2 regions of the Caloramator mitchellensis genome follow, and region 1 is predicted to be linked to the other one. Evidence: a T-box and tRNA genes for the amino acid it is inferred to sense, from the RefSeq annotation. Region 1 holds a T-box; the other holds one or more tRNA genes.
The links. A T-box is a leader RNA that pairs with one kind of tRNA and senses whether it is charged. The one in region 1 lies ahead of cysS (cysteine--tRNA ligase), so its partner is inferred to be a tRNA-Cys.

Region 1 (7,701 bases):
CACAGTTTGAAGCTTTATTAAGCGACAACCTGTGGTTTGAAAATGCAAAACATGCAAACGAAATGGCAAAATACTTAGAAAGTAAAGTAAGAGAGATAAAGGGCATTGAAATAACCCAAAAGGTTGAGGCAAACGCAGTTTTTGCAATACTCCCTAGACAAACTATAGAAAAACTTCTTAAAAAACACTTTTTCTATATTTGGAACGAGGAAACAAATGAAGTTAGGTGGATGACGTCCTTTGACACTACCAAGGAAGACATAGATTCCTTTGTGAGTGACATTCACTTGATTTCTTGACTTCTTGAATTGTTTGACAAATTTAAATTAGGGTAGGTAAACCTACTCCAGGTTATGTGAGGTCTACAAATGGATATAATTTTATTACTTCTTTTAGCTATAAATATATTTGCTCTTTTAATTATGTTTATCGATAAGAGAAGAGCAAAAAAACACAAGTTCAGAATTTCTGAAAAAACTATTTTCATTATTGCGGCAATCGGTGGAAGCATTGGAATATATTTAGGAATGTTTCTGTTTCATCATAAAACAAAGCATTTAAAATTTATTATTGGAATTCCGATTATTATAGTTTTACAAGGCTTTCTTATTTATTATTTAAGATAAATATCGTTTTAATGAAAAAATAAATGATTTTTGATAAATTTTATAGATATAGAACATACAAAATCCCATGAATGCATTTAAATCATTCATGGGATTTATTCTTTTTATCTTTTCTTGGCTTAAACTCAATAACCTTTGAATTTAATTCTTCCTCTTCTGTTATATGCTCGTGATTAAATATATGCTCGGAACAATATGCATGCCTTCCTGCACATTTTGAGCAATACCTAAACTCCATCTTTGGATCATCAGCTTCAGTTATTCCGCAAACTGTGCACCTATGACGATAATTCTTTGTTGAATTAAAGTTTTTCTGAAATTTTCTCCTCCTTGAAAATGATTTTCTTCTCAAATTAGTATTTAGAATTAAATCTCTACCGAAAAATACCAAGAAGTTAACTACAGACAATATTGAAAGTGCTTTTAATGGGAAGGGCAAAAACAAAACAGTGTAAATAATATAAGCCCACTCTAAATAACCTAGATATTTAACCTTAACAGGAAAGAAGAAGAACATCAATATTTCTACATCAGGAAAAAGATAAGCAAATGCAAGAAACATAGATGTATTAATGTAATTTCCTGTTGCATCTATGTTTGTAATCATTGATCCTATTATTGTTGCTAATACGCCTATCAAATAATACAGATTAAATTTAAAGCTTCCCCAATGATGTTCAAGATTTAATCCTATCCAATAGTAGAAATATAAAATGATAAATAAAAATAGAACACTGGAGGAAGGTGGGATAAAAAGAAAAGTTATAAGCCGCCAAACTTGACCTTTAAAGACTAATTCTGGGTTTAGAATCAAATAGTCTATAATTAATGGATTTACAATAGATGCTATGAAAACAAATCCAGTTATAGCAACTATATAAAACATAATATTTTTTATAGTAAATTTTTTAAACCGGGATTCTAATCTATATATCCATTTCATTTCAATCTTCCTTTCAATGTGTTTTATATTATTATATAGGTTTTGCTAAAACTTGACAATTAGATTAATATAATAAATAATAGGGTTAATCCTTTGGATTGGAGGGGGACGTATGGAACGAAAAATAGTTAAAGATATTATTATTCCACAACTGAATAGAAATCGGAAGATAAGAGTTTATTTACCTTATGATTACTTTATTTCAAATAAAAATTATCCCGTTTTGTATATGCACGATGGACAAAATTTGTTTGATAAGAGTGAACATTCAGGATACTCATGGGAAGTGGATAAAACACTTGATAATCTTCAAAGGGAAGGGGTAACAGATGGAATAATTGTTGTGGGAATTGACTGCAATAGGGAAGGATTTAAAAGATTAGACGAGTATTCACCTTGGAAAAACTTTGAGATACCTAAGATGCTTGATAAAAGTGAACTAGAATATGTTGGCGGTGAAGGAGAAGAATATTCAAAGTTTATCGTAGAGACATTAAAACCTATGATAGACAGTGAATTTAGAACATTAAAGGATAGACAAAATACTATGATTGCAGGAAGCTCAATGGGAGGAGTAATTTCTCTATACATAGGAATAAAGTATCAAGATATATTTTCAAAAATTGGAGCATTTTCAACTGCTGCATGGTTTGCAGAAGAGGAGTTAATCGATTTTATTGAAGAGAATCTTACAACGGTCGAAATGAGGATTTATCTTGATATTGGGACAAATGAAACCAGCAACGATAAAATAAAAGAGTTTCCAGATATATATGTAAATGGAACACTTAGGTTAAACGAAACTATATCAAGAAAAATTTCAATTGAAAATGTAAAGCTTTTAATTGATGAGGGAGCAACACACAGCGAAAAATACTGGGCAAAAAGATTTCCTGAATTTATTAAATTTATATACAACAAATAAAAGGGTGCACGGTTGCACTCTTTTAATATATTTTTGTTGAAAAATAGGGAAAATATAATTAAAATTAGTAATTGAGCGTAATATTTTTGGAGGTGTAGTGATGGAGAGAGTTAGATTTGCCCCAAGTCCAACAGGGCATTTGCATATCGGAGGAGCTAGAACAGCACTATTTAACTATTTATATGCTAGACATACAGGCGGAAAATTCTTGGTTAGAATTGAGGATACTGACCTTAACCGTTCAACAGAAGAGTCAGAAAAGGTTATTCTTGAAGGATTGAGATGGCTTGGAATCGATTGGGATGAAGGAATTGAAGTTGGAGGAGAACACGGACCATATCGTTCGACAGAAAGAGTTGGAATATATAATCCGTATGTAGAAAAATTATTGGCTGAAGGTAGAGCGTATCTTTGCTACTGCAGTGAAGAAGAACTTGAAAAGGAAAGGGAAGAGGCTTTAAAAAGAGGTGAGATGCCAAGATATTCTGGAAAGTGCAGACACCTAACTAAAGAGCAAAAGGAGGCCTATGAAAAAGAAGGAAGAAAGCCAGTAGTTAGATTTAGAGTTCCAGATGATGAACTTATAGTTGTTGAAGATATAGTAAGAGGAAGAGTTGAATTCAATTCAAAGGATATAGGCGATTTTATTATAGTAAAATCCGATGGAATTCCTGTATACAACTTTGCGGTTACAATTGATGATTATTTAATGCAGATTACAACTGTTATAAGAGGAGAAGAGCATCTTTCAAATACTCCAAGGCAAATACTAATATATAAAGCTCTCGGATTTGAAGTTCCAAAGTTTGCCCATGTTTCACTAATTCTTGGAAAAGACAGAACAAAGATGAGCAAGCGCCATGGTTCTACGTGGGTTGAACAATACAGGGATGCGGGATATCTGCCAGAAGCAATTGTAAACTTTTTAGCACTTCTTGGATGGTCGCCAGAGGGTGAAGAAGAAATTTTCTCACTTGAGGAACTTGTTGAAAAATTTGACCTTAACAGAGTTGTTAAGAATCCTGCTGTATTCGATATCGACAAATTAAACCACATAAATGGAATATACATAAGAAAGAGCCCAATAGAGAGAATAGTAGAGCTTGCTATTCCACATCTTGTAAATGCAGGATTTATAACAGAAAACGATATCAATGAAAAGAAGGAATGGTTAACTAAGGTTGTTGAAACAGTTAGAGATGGACTCTCATTTGTTGGTGATATAGTTAACCATGTTAATATTTTCTTTGGAGAAGAAGTTAAACTTGAAAATGAAGAAGCAGCAGAAGTTTTAAAACAAGAGCATGTTCTTGGTCTTATAAATGAATTTGAAACTATGGTAAAAGAAGCAGAAGCGATTGATTCAAACTTTGCACAAAACGTATTTAAAGAATTAAAGAATAGAACTGGAGCGAAGGGGAAAGCACTCTTTATGCCAATTAGAGTTGCATTAACAGGCCAGGTTCATGGACCAGAACTTGTAAATATAATAGAAATACTTGGAAGAGAAACAATAATAAAAAGACTTGGTTTTGTAAAGGAAAACTTAATGTAATGATTTGATTGTGTAAGATTTTTTTGATATAATATTTTCTAACAATAATCTGTATAGGCATTGATGGGAAGGAGTAGGAAGGTTTAGCTTTTAGAGAGTTGCTGTCGTAGGCTGAAAGCAGCAGCAGTGAAACTTCTGAAGGTGCGTCCCGGAGCTTTCTTGCCGAAAGAAGTAGGCAAGGACGGTAAATCCGTTATAATTTTGAGTGAGGTTTATCCTAAGTAGAGTGGAACCGCGAAGTCCCCTTCGTCTTTACAAGATGAAGGGGTTTTTAGATGCAGTTTAAGATAATCGACATAGAATAATAATAGTAGATAGAAAGGAGATATTGATATGGCTATTAAGATTTATAATACCTTGACAAGGCAAAAGGAAGAATTTAAGCCGATTACAGAAGGCGAGGTTAAAATGTATGCCTGCGGTCCAACTGTATATAACTACTTCCATATTGGAAATGCCAGAACATTCCTTGTATTCGATACGATTAGAAGATATTTTGAATACAGAGGATATAAGGTGAATTTTATTCAAAACTTTACTGATATCGATGACAAAATGATTAAAAGAGCTAATGAAGAGGGAGTAACAGTAAAGGACGTAGCAGAAAAATATATAGCTGAATATTACAAGGATGCAGATGGACTTAAAATTCAAAGAGCGACATACAATCCAAGGGCTACTGAATATATGGATGAAATAATAAAGTTCGTAAAGGACTTAGTTGATAAGGGGTATGCCTATGCTGTTGATGGGGATGTATATTTTGATACAACTAAATTCGAAGAATATGGGAAACTATCGCATCAGAGCATAGAAGATTTAGAAGCGGGTGCAAGAATAGATATAGATGAGAGAAAGAAAAATCCAATGGACTTTGCCCTTTGGAAGGCACAAAAGCCAGGTGAACCTGCATGGGAGAGCCCATGGGGAATGGGCAGACCTGGCTGGCATATTGAATGCTCAACAATGGCGTGCAATCTTTTAGGTGAAACAATAGATATTCACGGAGGTGGGGCAGACCTTGTATTCCCACACCATGAAAATGAAATCGCCCAAAGTGAAGCAAGAAATGAAAAACCGTTTGCTAATTACTGGATGCATGTTGCATACCTTAACGTTAACAACCAGAAGATGTCAAAGTCATTAAACAACTTCTTTACAGCTAGGGAGATACTTGAAAAATATGATGCAGAAGTTGTGAGACTATTTATGCTCTCAGGACATTATAGAAATCCAATAAACTTTAGCTTGGACTTACTAGACCAGGCAAAATCAGCCCTTGAGAGAATGTATAATGCTATAGGAAATCTTGAACATGTAATTGAAGTTGCAGAAGATAGAGAACTTAATGGGGCAGAAGTAGAATTATCAAACAATCTCGATAAATTTAGAGAAAGATACATCGAAGTTATGGATGATGATTTCAATACCGCTGATGGAATATCAGTTATATTCGACTTAGTTAGAGAAGTCAACACAAATATAAAGGAAACTTCAGCGAAAAAACTTGCTGAAAAGGCATTGAACCTTATAAGGGAACTTGGAAAACCTCTTGGAATACTTGAAAAAACAACAAAGGGAAATATTGATGAAGAAATAGAAAGGCTTATAGAAGAAAGGCAAAAGGCAAGAAAGGAAAAGAATTTTGCCCTTGCAGATAAGATAAGAGACGATTTGAAGGCGATGGGAATAATACTTGAAGATACTCCACAGGGAGTTAGATGGAAGAGAATGTAAAAGTGAAACTTGGGTGCCTGGCACCTAAGTTTCACTTTTTTGTTGCATAAATTTATTAAAATGGGTAAAATATAAACATATGATTAATATATAAGCAAAAGTTAAGGTGATTGTATGACGAATAGGGAAAGAGAAATATTAAACATTATCAAAGACAATCCTTTGATTTCACAGGAAGAAATGGCAAGCATGTTAGGTATTACACGGTCATCTGTTGCAGTTCATATTACAAACCTTATGAAAAAGGGACTTATTAAGGGCAAAGGTTATATTTTATCAGATGAGGATGAATATGTTGTTGCAATTGGAGGAGCTAATATAGATTTATTAGGTTTTCCAAAGGGTAAGCTTAATTTGAGAGATTCCAATCCAGGAAGGATGAAAATTTCAATAGGTGGAGTTGCAAGAAATATAGCTGAAAATTTAGTAAGGCTTGGGGTAAATACAAAGCTATTAACGTTGGTTGGTGATGATTTGTATGGGAAAAAGATAATCGAGCACTCTAAAAAAATTGGATTGGATATGAGTTTATCAAAGGTTTTAGATATATCCCAAACATCAACATATTTATCTATTCAGGATGATAAAGGAGATATGGCAGTTGCACTTTCCTGTATGGATATTTATGACGATTTTAAAGTAGACTATATTAAAGAAAATGAAGGAATGATAAAAAAATCTAAATGCATAGTTCTAGATACTAATATTCCTGAAGAAATTATAAAATATATCATAGAAAATTTTAATATTCCTGTATTTTTAGACACAGTTTCAACTAATAAAGCAATGAAGGTTAAGAATTTTATAGGAAAGTTTTACTGTATAAAACCAAACAAGTATGAAGCAGAAGTGTTGTCAGGAATTAAGATAGAATCTGAAAACGATTTGAAAAGAGCAGCAGAATATTTTTTAAATAGAGGAGTAAAGAAAGTATTTATAACCCTTGGCGAGGATGGAATTTACTATGGAGACGAATCAAGACTAAACTTATTTAAAACCCCTAAAGTAGAAGTTAAGAATGCAACTGGGGCAGGAGATGCATTTGTAGCAGGGCTTGTTTTTGCCTATTTAAATGATTTTGATATACACTCAACCGCTAAGTTTTCTACAGCTGCATCGGTGCTTGCGCTGTTATCAGAGGATACAATCAATCAAAATATGAGCATAGAAAATATAAACTATATAATAAAGGAGATGGGATTATGATGAATTATATTGAAATTGGTAAGGAAGTAGAAAAGGCACTAAAACTTGGCAAACCGGTTGTAGCACTTGAATCCACTATAATCTCACACGGAATGCCTTATCCACAAAATGTAGAAACTGCACTTAATGTCGAAAGAATAGTAAGAGAAAATGGAGCAGTTCCAGCTACTATTGCCATTATCAATGGAAAGCTCAAGGCAGGATTAACTCCAGATGAAATAGAATACCTCGGCAAAAAAGGTAGAGAAATAGTAAAGGTTTCAAGGCGTGATATACCATTTATTGTTGCAAAAAAGCTTGACGGTGCGACTACTGTAGCTTCAACGATGATTATTGCGGCTTTAGCTGGAATTAGAGTGTTTGCAACTGGTGGAATCGGAGGAGTTCACAGAGATGCTCAGGAAACATTTGACATATCAGCAGATTTGCAGGAACTTGCTAACACAAATGTTGCTGTAGTTTGTGCAGGTGCAAAATCAATACTTGACTTGAGACTTACATTAGAATACCTTGAAACATTCGGTGTTCCTGTAGTAGGATATAAGACCGATGAGCTTCCAGCATTTTATACAAGAAAAAGCGGATTTAAAGTTGACTACAGGGTTGAATCACCAGAGGAACTAGCAAAGGCTATTTATGTGAAATGGCAACTTGGATTAAAGGGCGGGGTAGTAGTTGCAAATCCAATCCCAGAGGAATTTGAAATGGA
Region 2 (7,701 bases), on a different contig from region 1:
TCATTATTGGCTGTTGGATGATATTTAACAAGTATTTCGCCAACGATCCCGACTCTTGGCTTCTGTATATTTTCTACTTTTACATTATCGAAATCTTTTACTATATCCCAAATATTTTCTTTAAATTGTTTTAAACTTCCATTCTTGATATTTTCAAAAATACTGAATTTCCACTCTTCAAATAATTCATTAGCATTACCTTTTACTTTTTCGTATGGTCTTGTTCTCAAAATCAGTCTGTTTAACAAATCCCCATAAACTACTGCCATCAATCCACGGTGTATAAGCATGGGTGAAAGTTCAAATCCTGGTTGTTTTTCAAGTCCTTTAGAGTTCAAAGATATAACTGGAACATTGCTAAAGCCTGCATCGATTAACGCTTTTTTAAGCAGAGCAATATAGTTAGTAGCTCTACATCCCCCTCCAGTTTGCGTCATCATTACTGCAGTTGAGTTTGTATCAAAATCCCCTGATTTGAGAGCGTTAATTATTTGCCCTATTACTATTATGGATGGGTAGCATGCATCGTTGTTTACATATTTTAAACCTTCTTCTATAGAATTCTTATCAACCGAAGGCAAAACTTTTAATTTGTATCCGCTCACCTCAAAGGCCTTTTCCAATATCTCAAAATGAACAGGAGACATTTGAGGTGCTAAAATTGTATACTCTTTTCGCATCTTTTTTGTGAATACCGGATTTTTTATACTTTTCACTTTAACCGGCAACATTCCTTTTTTATCCCTTTCTTTTAGTGCAGCAATAAGGCTTCTTATTCTAATCTTTATAGCACCTAAGTTAGTTCCTTCATCTATTTTAATAGAAGTATATATTTTGCCACTGCCCTCAACTATGTCCTTTACTTGGTCCATAACTATTGCATCAAGACCACATCCAAATGAGTTTAGTTCTATAATATCAATATTGTTATAGTCAGATATTAGGTTTGCTGCTCTATATATTCTTGAGTGGTAAGTCCATTGGTCAACTACTCTTAAGGGATTTTTAAGACCCTTAATATGGCTTATCGAATCCTCTGTTAATACCGCAATTCCAAATGAATTTATTACATTTGGAATGCCATGATTTATTTCTGGGTCTATATGATATGGCCTTCCTGCAAGAACAATACCCTTTTTTCCAGTCTTGATTAGATAGCTTAAAGTCTCCTCTCCCTTTTTTCTTATATCCCTTTTGTAATTTTCAAATTCATATAATGCAGCTTTCAGCGCCTCTTCTATTTCTTTTTTTGTAATGCCAAATTCACATAATGATTTGAATAAAGAATTGCTGAGCATTTTTTCATTTTCTAAGCTAATAAAAGGATTTAGAAATTTGATTCCATTTTCATTTAATATATCCATATTATTTTTTATAACTTCTGAATATGAAGTCACAATTGGACAATTGTAGTGATTGTTTGCGTCCAAAAACTCTTTTTTCTCATAAACTACAGAAGGATAAAAAATAGTTTTGACACCCTTTTGTATAAGATTTACTATATGTCCATGAACAATTTTCGCTGGATAACATACGGTATCGGAAGGTATTGTCTCCATGCCAAGTTCATATATTTTTTTGTTTGACTTATCGGATAAAACAACTCTAAATCCAAGTTCAGAAAAAAATGTATGCCATAGTGGGTAGTTTTCATAAATATTTAAAACCCTTGGTATTCCAATTATGCCTCTTTTCGCTATTGATTCATCTAAAGGTTTATATTCAAACAATCTTTTATACTTATACTCATAAAGATTTGGGACATCGCTTTTTACACTAAAATTTCCAGCGCCTTTTTCACACCTATTGCCTGATACAAATTTCTTACCATCGCCAAATGTGCTTATTGTTAACTGACAATTGTTTGTGCATAATTTGCATCTTGTATGCGATTGTTTAATTTCAAATTTTTCTAATCCCTCGCTTGAAATTATGCTCGACTTTTCTCCATGTGCAAACCTTTCCTTTGCTATTAAAGCTGCTCCAAATGCTCCCATCAAGCCAGATATGTCAGGTCGTATCGCTTCCTTACCAGACACCAGTTCAAATGCTCTAAGAACTGCTTCATTATAAAAGGTGCCTCCTTGGACAATTATTTTTTCTCCTAAATCTTCAATATTTCTTATCTTGATAACTTTTTGCAATGCATTTTTAATAACCGAAAACGATAGCCCTGCTGAAATGTCAGCAACACTTGCACCTTCCTTTTGAGCTTGTTTCACTTTTGAGTTCATAAAAACTGTGCACCTTGAGCCCAAATCAACGGGATTTTTTGAAAATAATGCCTCCTTTGCAAAATCTTCTATGGCCATACCTAATGATTTTGCAAAAGATTCTATAAATGAACCGCAACCCGATGAACAAGCCTCGTTCAATACTATATTTTCTATTACTCCATTTTTAACTCTGATGCATTTCATATCCTGACCGCCGATATCTAGTATAAAATCGACGTTCGGATCAAAGAATTCTGCTGCTTTATAGTGTGCAATGGTTTCAACTTCAGATTCATCTATTGAAAAGCCAGCCTTTATTAATCCTTCTCCGTAACCTGTAACGCATGACTTGGCGATATGTGCGTTGTCTGGAAGTTCTTTATAAATTTTTTTGATTATGTTTAATACCGCATTAACAGGGTTTCCTTGATTATTTGAGTAAAGACTAAATAATAGATTATTCTCAGCGTCTATTAAAACTGCCTTTGTAGTAGTTGACCCAGCATCTATTCCTAAAAAGCATTCTCCCTTATGCTGAGCAATATTTTTTCTTTTAATTTTATTTTGCTCATGCCTTGTTTTAAAACTTATATAGTAGTTTTCATTTTCAAATAAAGGACTTAGGACATTTATTTCTTTATTCAAAAAAAGAGTAGTATCTTGAAGCTTGTCTAAAATTGTTTCAAGTTTGAATGTTTCCTTATCCTTTGCAACGTGCGCTGCGCCAAGTGCTACAAATAGCTGAGAATTTTCAGGAAAAATTGCATCATTAATATCTATATTTAGAGTCTCTATAAACCTTTTTCTAAGTTCACTTAAAAAATAAAGTGGACCACCTAAAAAAGCTACTTTTCCCGTTATTTTCCTCCCTGCAGCCAATCCGCTTATCGTTTGGTTTACAACTGCTTGAAACACAGAAGCCGCTATATCTTCCTTTTTTACTCCTTCGTTTATAAGGGCTTGAATATCGGTTTTTGCAAATACACCGCATCTTGAAGCAATTGGGTAAATTACTTTATAACTTTTTGCCAATTCATTTAACCCTATAGCGTCTGTTTCCATCAATCCTGCCATTTGGTCAATAAATGCTCCTGTTCCTCCAGCGCAACTCCCATTCATTCTTTGTTCTATGCTGCCGCTAAAATAGGTGATTTTAGCATCTTCTCCTCCAAGCTCTATAGCTATATTTGTTTCAGGAGCATATATATTAACAGCCTTTGTAGCCGCAATTACCTCCTGCTCAAAAGGCAAATCTAACCATTTTGAAATTCCAATTCCAGCCGAACCAGTGACAGCTATCTTTATTTTTTTATCCCCAATTATCTGCTTTGCATCAGTTAAAACTTCCTTAACAGTATTGACAACATCAGCGTAATGACGCTTATATTTGCTGTTTACTATTTTGTTATATTTATCTAATATTACTAATTTGACGGTAGTTGAGCCAACATCTAATCCCAATAAATACTCATAACCCATTATTTTCCCTTCTTTCAAGTAAGCTAAGTAACAATCTGAATTTAATTCTAATACTCTAAAATAAAAGCAACAAATCCAAAATATTCTATTTATTGGTCTAATTCAGTTGATTTGCTCAAAACAGACAAACTAAAGCCATTTATCTTTTATTTGCGATTAGTATCTTTGTAAATTGCCATTTATCAAGGACGCATGTTCAAATTGACAAACAAATCAAGAAGTCAAGAAATCAAGTGAATGTCACCAAAAGAAAAAGCAGCTTGCAATATTGCAAGCTGCATTGTATGGAGGCGGCACCCGGATTTGAACCGGGGAATGAAGGTTTTGCAGACCTGTGCCTTACCACTTGGCTATGCCGCCATATTTAGTTGGAGCGGGAAACGGGACTCGAACCCGCGACTTTCACCTTGGCAAGGTGACGCTCTACCAACTGAGCTATTCCCGCATGGTGGCCAGAGCCGGAATCGAACCAGCGACACGGGGATTTTCAGTCCCCTGCTCTACCTACTGAGCTATCTGGCCAGTTGGCGACCCAGAAGGGGCTCGAACCCTCGACCTCCGGCGTGACAGGCCGGCACTCTAACCAACTGAGCTACTGGGCCAAGAAACTTAATCTTAGGTGCCAGGCACTTAAGATTAAGATTTGGTGGGCACAATAGGGCTCGAACCTATGACCCTCTGCTTGTAAGGCAGATGCTCTCCCAGCTGAGCTATGCGCCCACATCGATGTTTTGATTATATCATCAAAACTTATCTTTGTCAACTTTGCCTTATTGGCGCTGCCGACATGTAATATATTATATCATTTTTGCACTTATGTCAACACCTTTTTTTTAATTTATTTTATTTATCAATTAGTTTCTTAATTTCTTCCTTTGTGAACTTATATTTCTTATCACAGAAATGGCATTCAAGTTGAATAGATTCCTCTTCGTCATGCAGCCTTTGTAGTTCTTCTTTTCCGAGTGCAATCAATGCCCTTTCAACCCTTTCTCTTGAACAATCACATTCGTATCGGCAGTCTATTTTTTCGTATATTTTCAAATCCATATCATCAAACAACATATTTAATATCTCTTCACCTGATTTTCCTTCAGCAATCAGTGTTGATAGTGGAGGAATTTCCTGAAGTCTAAATGTGATTATGTCTGCTAAAAATTCATTTGCACCTGGCATCATCTGGATAATAAGTCCACCCGCAGCTTTAATAGAAATATCTGTATCAACTAAAACACCAAGCACAACTGCCGATGGAACTTGTTCAGATACTGTAAAATAGTATGCAATATCGTCACCTATCTCACCTGTTCTTAATGGCACCTGACCAACGTAGGGTTCCTTTAGCCCTAAATCCTTTACTACGTTTAAAAAGCCATTCACACCTACTATTCTACCAACATCTAATTTGCCTTTTTCATTTAGCGGAAGATCTGCTCCTGGATTTGATACATAAGCCTTGACATTGCCCTTAGGGTTTGAAACAGCTACCATATTGCCAATTGAGCCTCCACCATTAAGAGAAAGTGTAATGGTATCCCGCTCCCCCTTGAGCATTGTTCCCATCATTGAAGCTACTGTCATAAACCTCCCAAGCGCTGCAGATGCAGTAGGTGAAAGGTTGTGTATCCTCCTTGCCTCTTCTACCATATCAGTTGTAATAGCTGCAAATAATCTTATATCTCCATTTGCTGCTGTCGCTCTTAAAATATATGCCATATTTTGACCTCCTTATTTTTTAGCTACAAAGGTGATTCTTAAAGTCTCATTGTGAATGTTATTAAACGAATAATCATCATATATTTCAACTTTTTTGTATCCTGTATTCTTGAGCATATTAACTATTTTATCACAAGTATGCGCTCTTTGAACATGGTGTTCATCTATTCTCTTAAATAGTTTGCCTTCCTTTACAAAGAATGTAATATACATATCTAAAATATCATCATCTATATAGTTATCCCATATATAGCAGTAATCGTCTTCATTCAATGTAAAGGAGTTGTTTCCTATTATTTTTTTTAATTTGTATTCAGAACTTATATCAAATAAAAATAAGCCACATTCATTTAGATGATTATTGACTCTGTTGAAAATATCAATCAATTCTTCATCTTCAATTATATAGTTTAATCCATCATTATGGCAGAATATGAAATCAAATTTTTTGTCAAACTTCAAATCTCTCATGTCTTGATTTATAAATACTACATCCTTATTTTTTATTTTATTTCTTGCAAAATTCAGCATATCTTCTGAAACATCAAGGGCTACTACCTTTAATCCCATATCATATAACCTTTGAGTCATGTTACCAGTCCCGCAGGCTAGTTCAAGGACAGTTTTCCCATTATAATCTATTCCATTTAAATTCATATACTTTTCTATAAATCTTTTCCAAGAGTCATAATCTATGTCTATCATCTTGTCGTAAATCTGTGCGAGTTCAATATATTGCATTCTCCCACCCCGCTTAAATTTCTCTATATATTTTATTATATTAATCAAATAAAGTCTATTATATATTTATATTTTATTGTATAATATTGTCAGCAATTTTATGGGAGGGGATTTATTTGTTGTATCCTTTGTTTTTTGAGCCTGTATATAAGGAAATAATATGGGGAGGAAGAAAATTAGAAAAATACTTTAATCGAAATATACCCGATGGAAATATAGCAGAAAGCTGGGAGGTTTCTTGCCATAAAAGTGGAATGAGCATCATTAGAAACGGCGAACTAAAAGGGACAACTTTGAAGGAAGTAATAGATTCATACGGTGAAATAATTCTTGGGAAAAAATATAACTCTTTCCCACTTCTAGTTAAATTGATTGATGCAAATGATAAACTTTCCGTTCAGGTTCATCCTGATGATGATTATGCTAAAAAGTTTGAAAATCAATTTGGCAAAACAGAAATGTGGTATGTGATAGATGCTAAGGAAAATGCTCAATTAGTTTATGGTTTAAAGAGTGAAATATCAAAAGAAAAATTTATTGAAGCGATAAATTTAAACAAGGTTGAGGAATGTTTAAATTATGTAAATGTATCTAAAGGTGATGTGATCTTCATTCCTTCTGGAACCGTTCATGCAATTATGGATGGGTTATTGCTTGCAGAAATACAGCAGAGCAGTGATGTAACATATAGGCTTTATGATTGGAATAGAGTTGATAAAGAAGGAAAAAGGCGAGAACTTCATATTGATAAGGCGCTTGATGTAATCAATTTTAATTTTGAAGGAAATGTGTTAAAACCAGAGTTTAAATCATTTGACGGCTATGAAATTGCAGATGCAATAAAGTGCCCTTATTTCGAAGTAAGTATAATCAAAGTCAATCTAAGTTATAAATCAAACTGTAATGGTAGTTTCAAAGTATACACAGCTGTAGAAGGAGAAGGAGAAGTTTTATACAATGGAATCTCATATAAAATAAATTGCGGCGACAGTTTCTTGATGCCAGCAGAACTTGATGAATATGAAATATTAGGCAAAATAACTTTATTAGAAACTAAAGCCTAATTATTCATTCCACTTTCGTCCAGCGTCCTTATTTAATTTGGTCATTATTCCTCCAATGCGTCCAGTTTCTTCTGCAGTTAATCCGCTCCATCCATATTTTCTAACTTTATCTATAAGTCCTAATTCTTCAGCTATTTCGAATTTAATTTTTTCTCTTTCCTTTTCCTTTTCAGAAAGCTCTTTTTTAGCCTTAATTTTAGACTTTACAATTTTTTTGAAGGGCGTAGTCATGAAAACACCTCCCTGTTTTTAGTATTACAGAGAGGTGTTTTTTTATACCATATGAAAGAATATTTATAAAATAGTGCTTAAAAAATATTTTTATTGTGGTATAATATCATCTAATAAAACAAAAGCTTACATATTAATAGGCTAATATAATATTAAATAAGTTGTTAGTAATATATTATATTAAGATAATTAAAAGGAGGCGGTTATTATGCCAAAGGTTGCTGTGGTTGGTGCTACCGGTATGGTAGGCAGAA

Region 2: it has a tRNA-Cys gene. The T-box ahead of cysS (cysteine--tRNA ligase) is inferred to sense a tRNA for this amino acid. The anticodon was not compared.

The regions. Positions count from the first base shown of each region.
Region 1 is NZ_LKHP01000010.1:35,300-43,000, forward strand. Features, by position in the region: gene ABG79_RS08835 (threonine aldolase family protein) at 1-299, shown strand, start outside; gene ABG79_RS08840 (DUF1294 domain-containing protein) at 369-626, shown strand; gene ABG79_RS08845 (rhomboid family intramembrane serine protease) at 709-1,569, opposite strand; gene ABG79_RS08850 (alpha/beta hydrolase) at 1,682-2,494, shown strand; gene gltX (glutamate--tRNA ligase) at 2,595-4,049, shown strand; T-box leader at 4,101-4,306, shown strand; gene cysS (cysteine--tRNA ligase) at 4,389-5,786, shown strand; gene ABG79_RS08865 (carbohydrate kinase) at 5,901-6,992, shown strand; gene ABG79_RS08870 (pseudouridine-5'-phosphate glycosidase) at 6,989-7,701, shown strand, end outside.
Region 2 is NZ_LKHP01000004.1:163,078-170,778, forward strand. Features, by position in the region: gene ABG79_RS04975 (2-hydroxyacyl-CoA dehydratase) at 1-3,695, opposite strand, end outside; tRNA gene ABG79_RS04980 (tRNA-Cys) at 3,981-4,055, opposite strand; tRNA gene ABG79_RS04985 (tRNA-Gly) at 4,065-4,140, opposite strand; tRNA gene ABG79_RS04990 (tRNA-Phe) at 4,142-4,217, opposite strand; tRNA gene ABG79_RS04995 (tRNA-Asp) at 4,221-4,297, opposite strand; tRNA gene ABG79_RS05000 (tRNA-Val) at 4,340-4,415, opposite strand; gene hslO (Hsp33 family molecular chaperone HslO) at 4,539-5,411, opposite strand; gene ABG79_RS05010 (class I SAM-dependent DNA methyltransferase) at 5,424-6,152, opposite strand; gene ABG79_RS05015 (type I phosphomannose isomerase catalytic subunit) at 6,269-7,216, shown strand; gene ABG79_RS05020 (alpha/beta-type small acid-soluble spore protein) at 7,217-7,447, opposite strand; gene ABG79_RS05025 (aspartate-semialdehyde dehydrogenase) at 7,656-7,701, shown strand, end outside.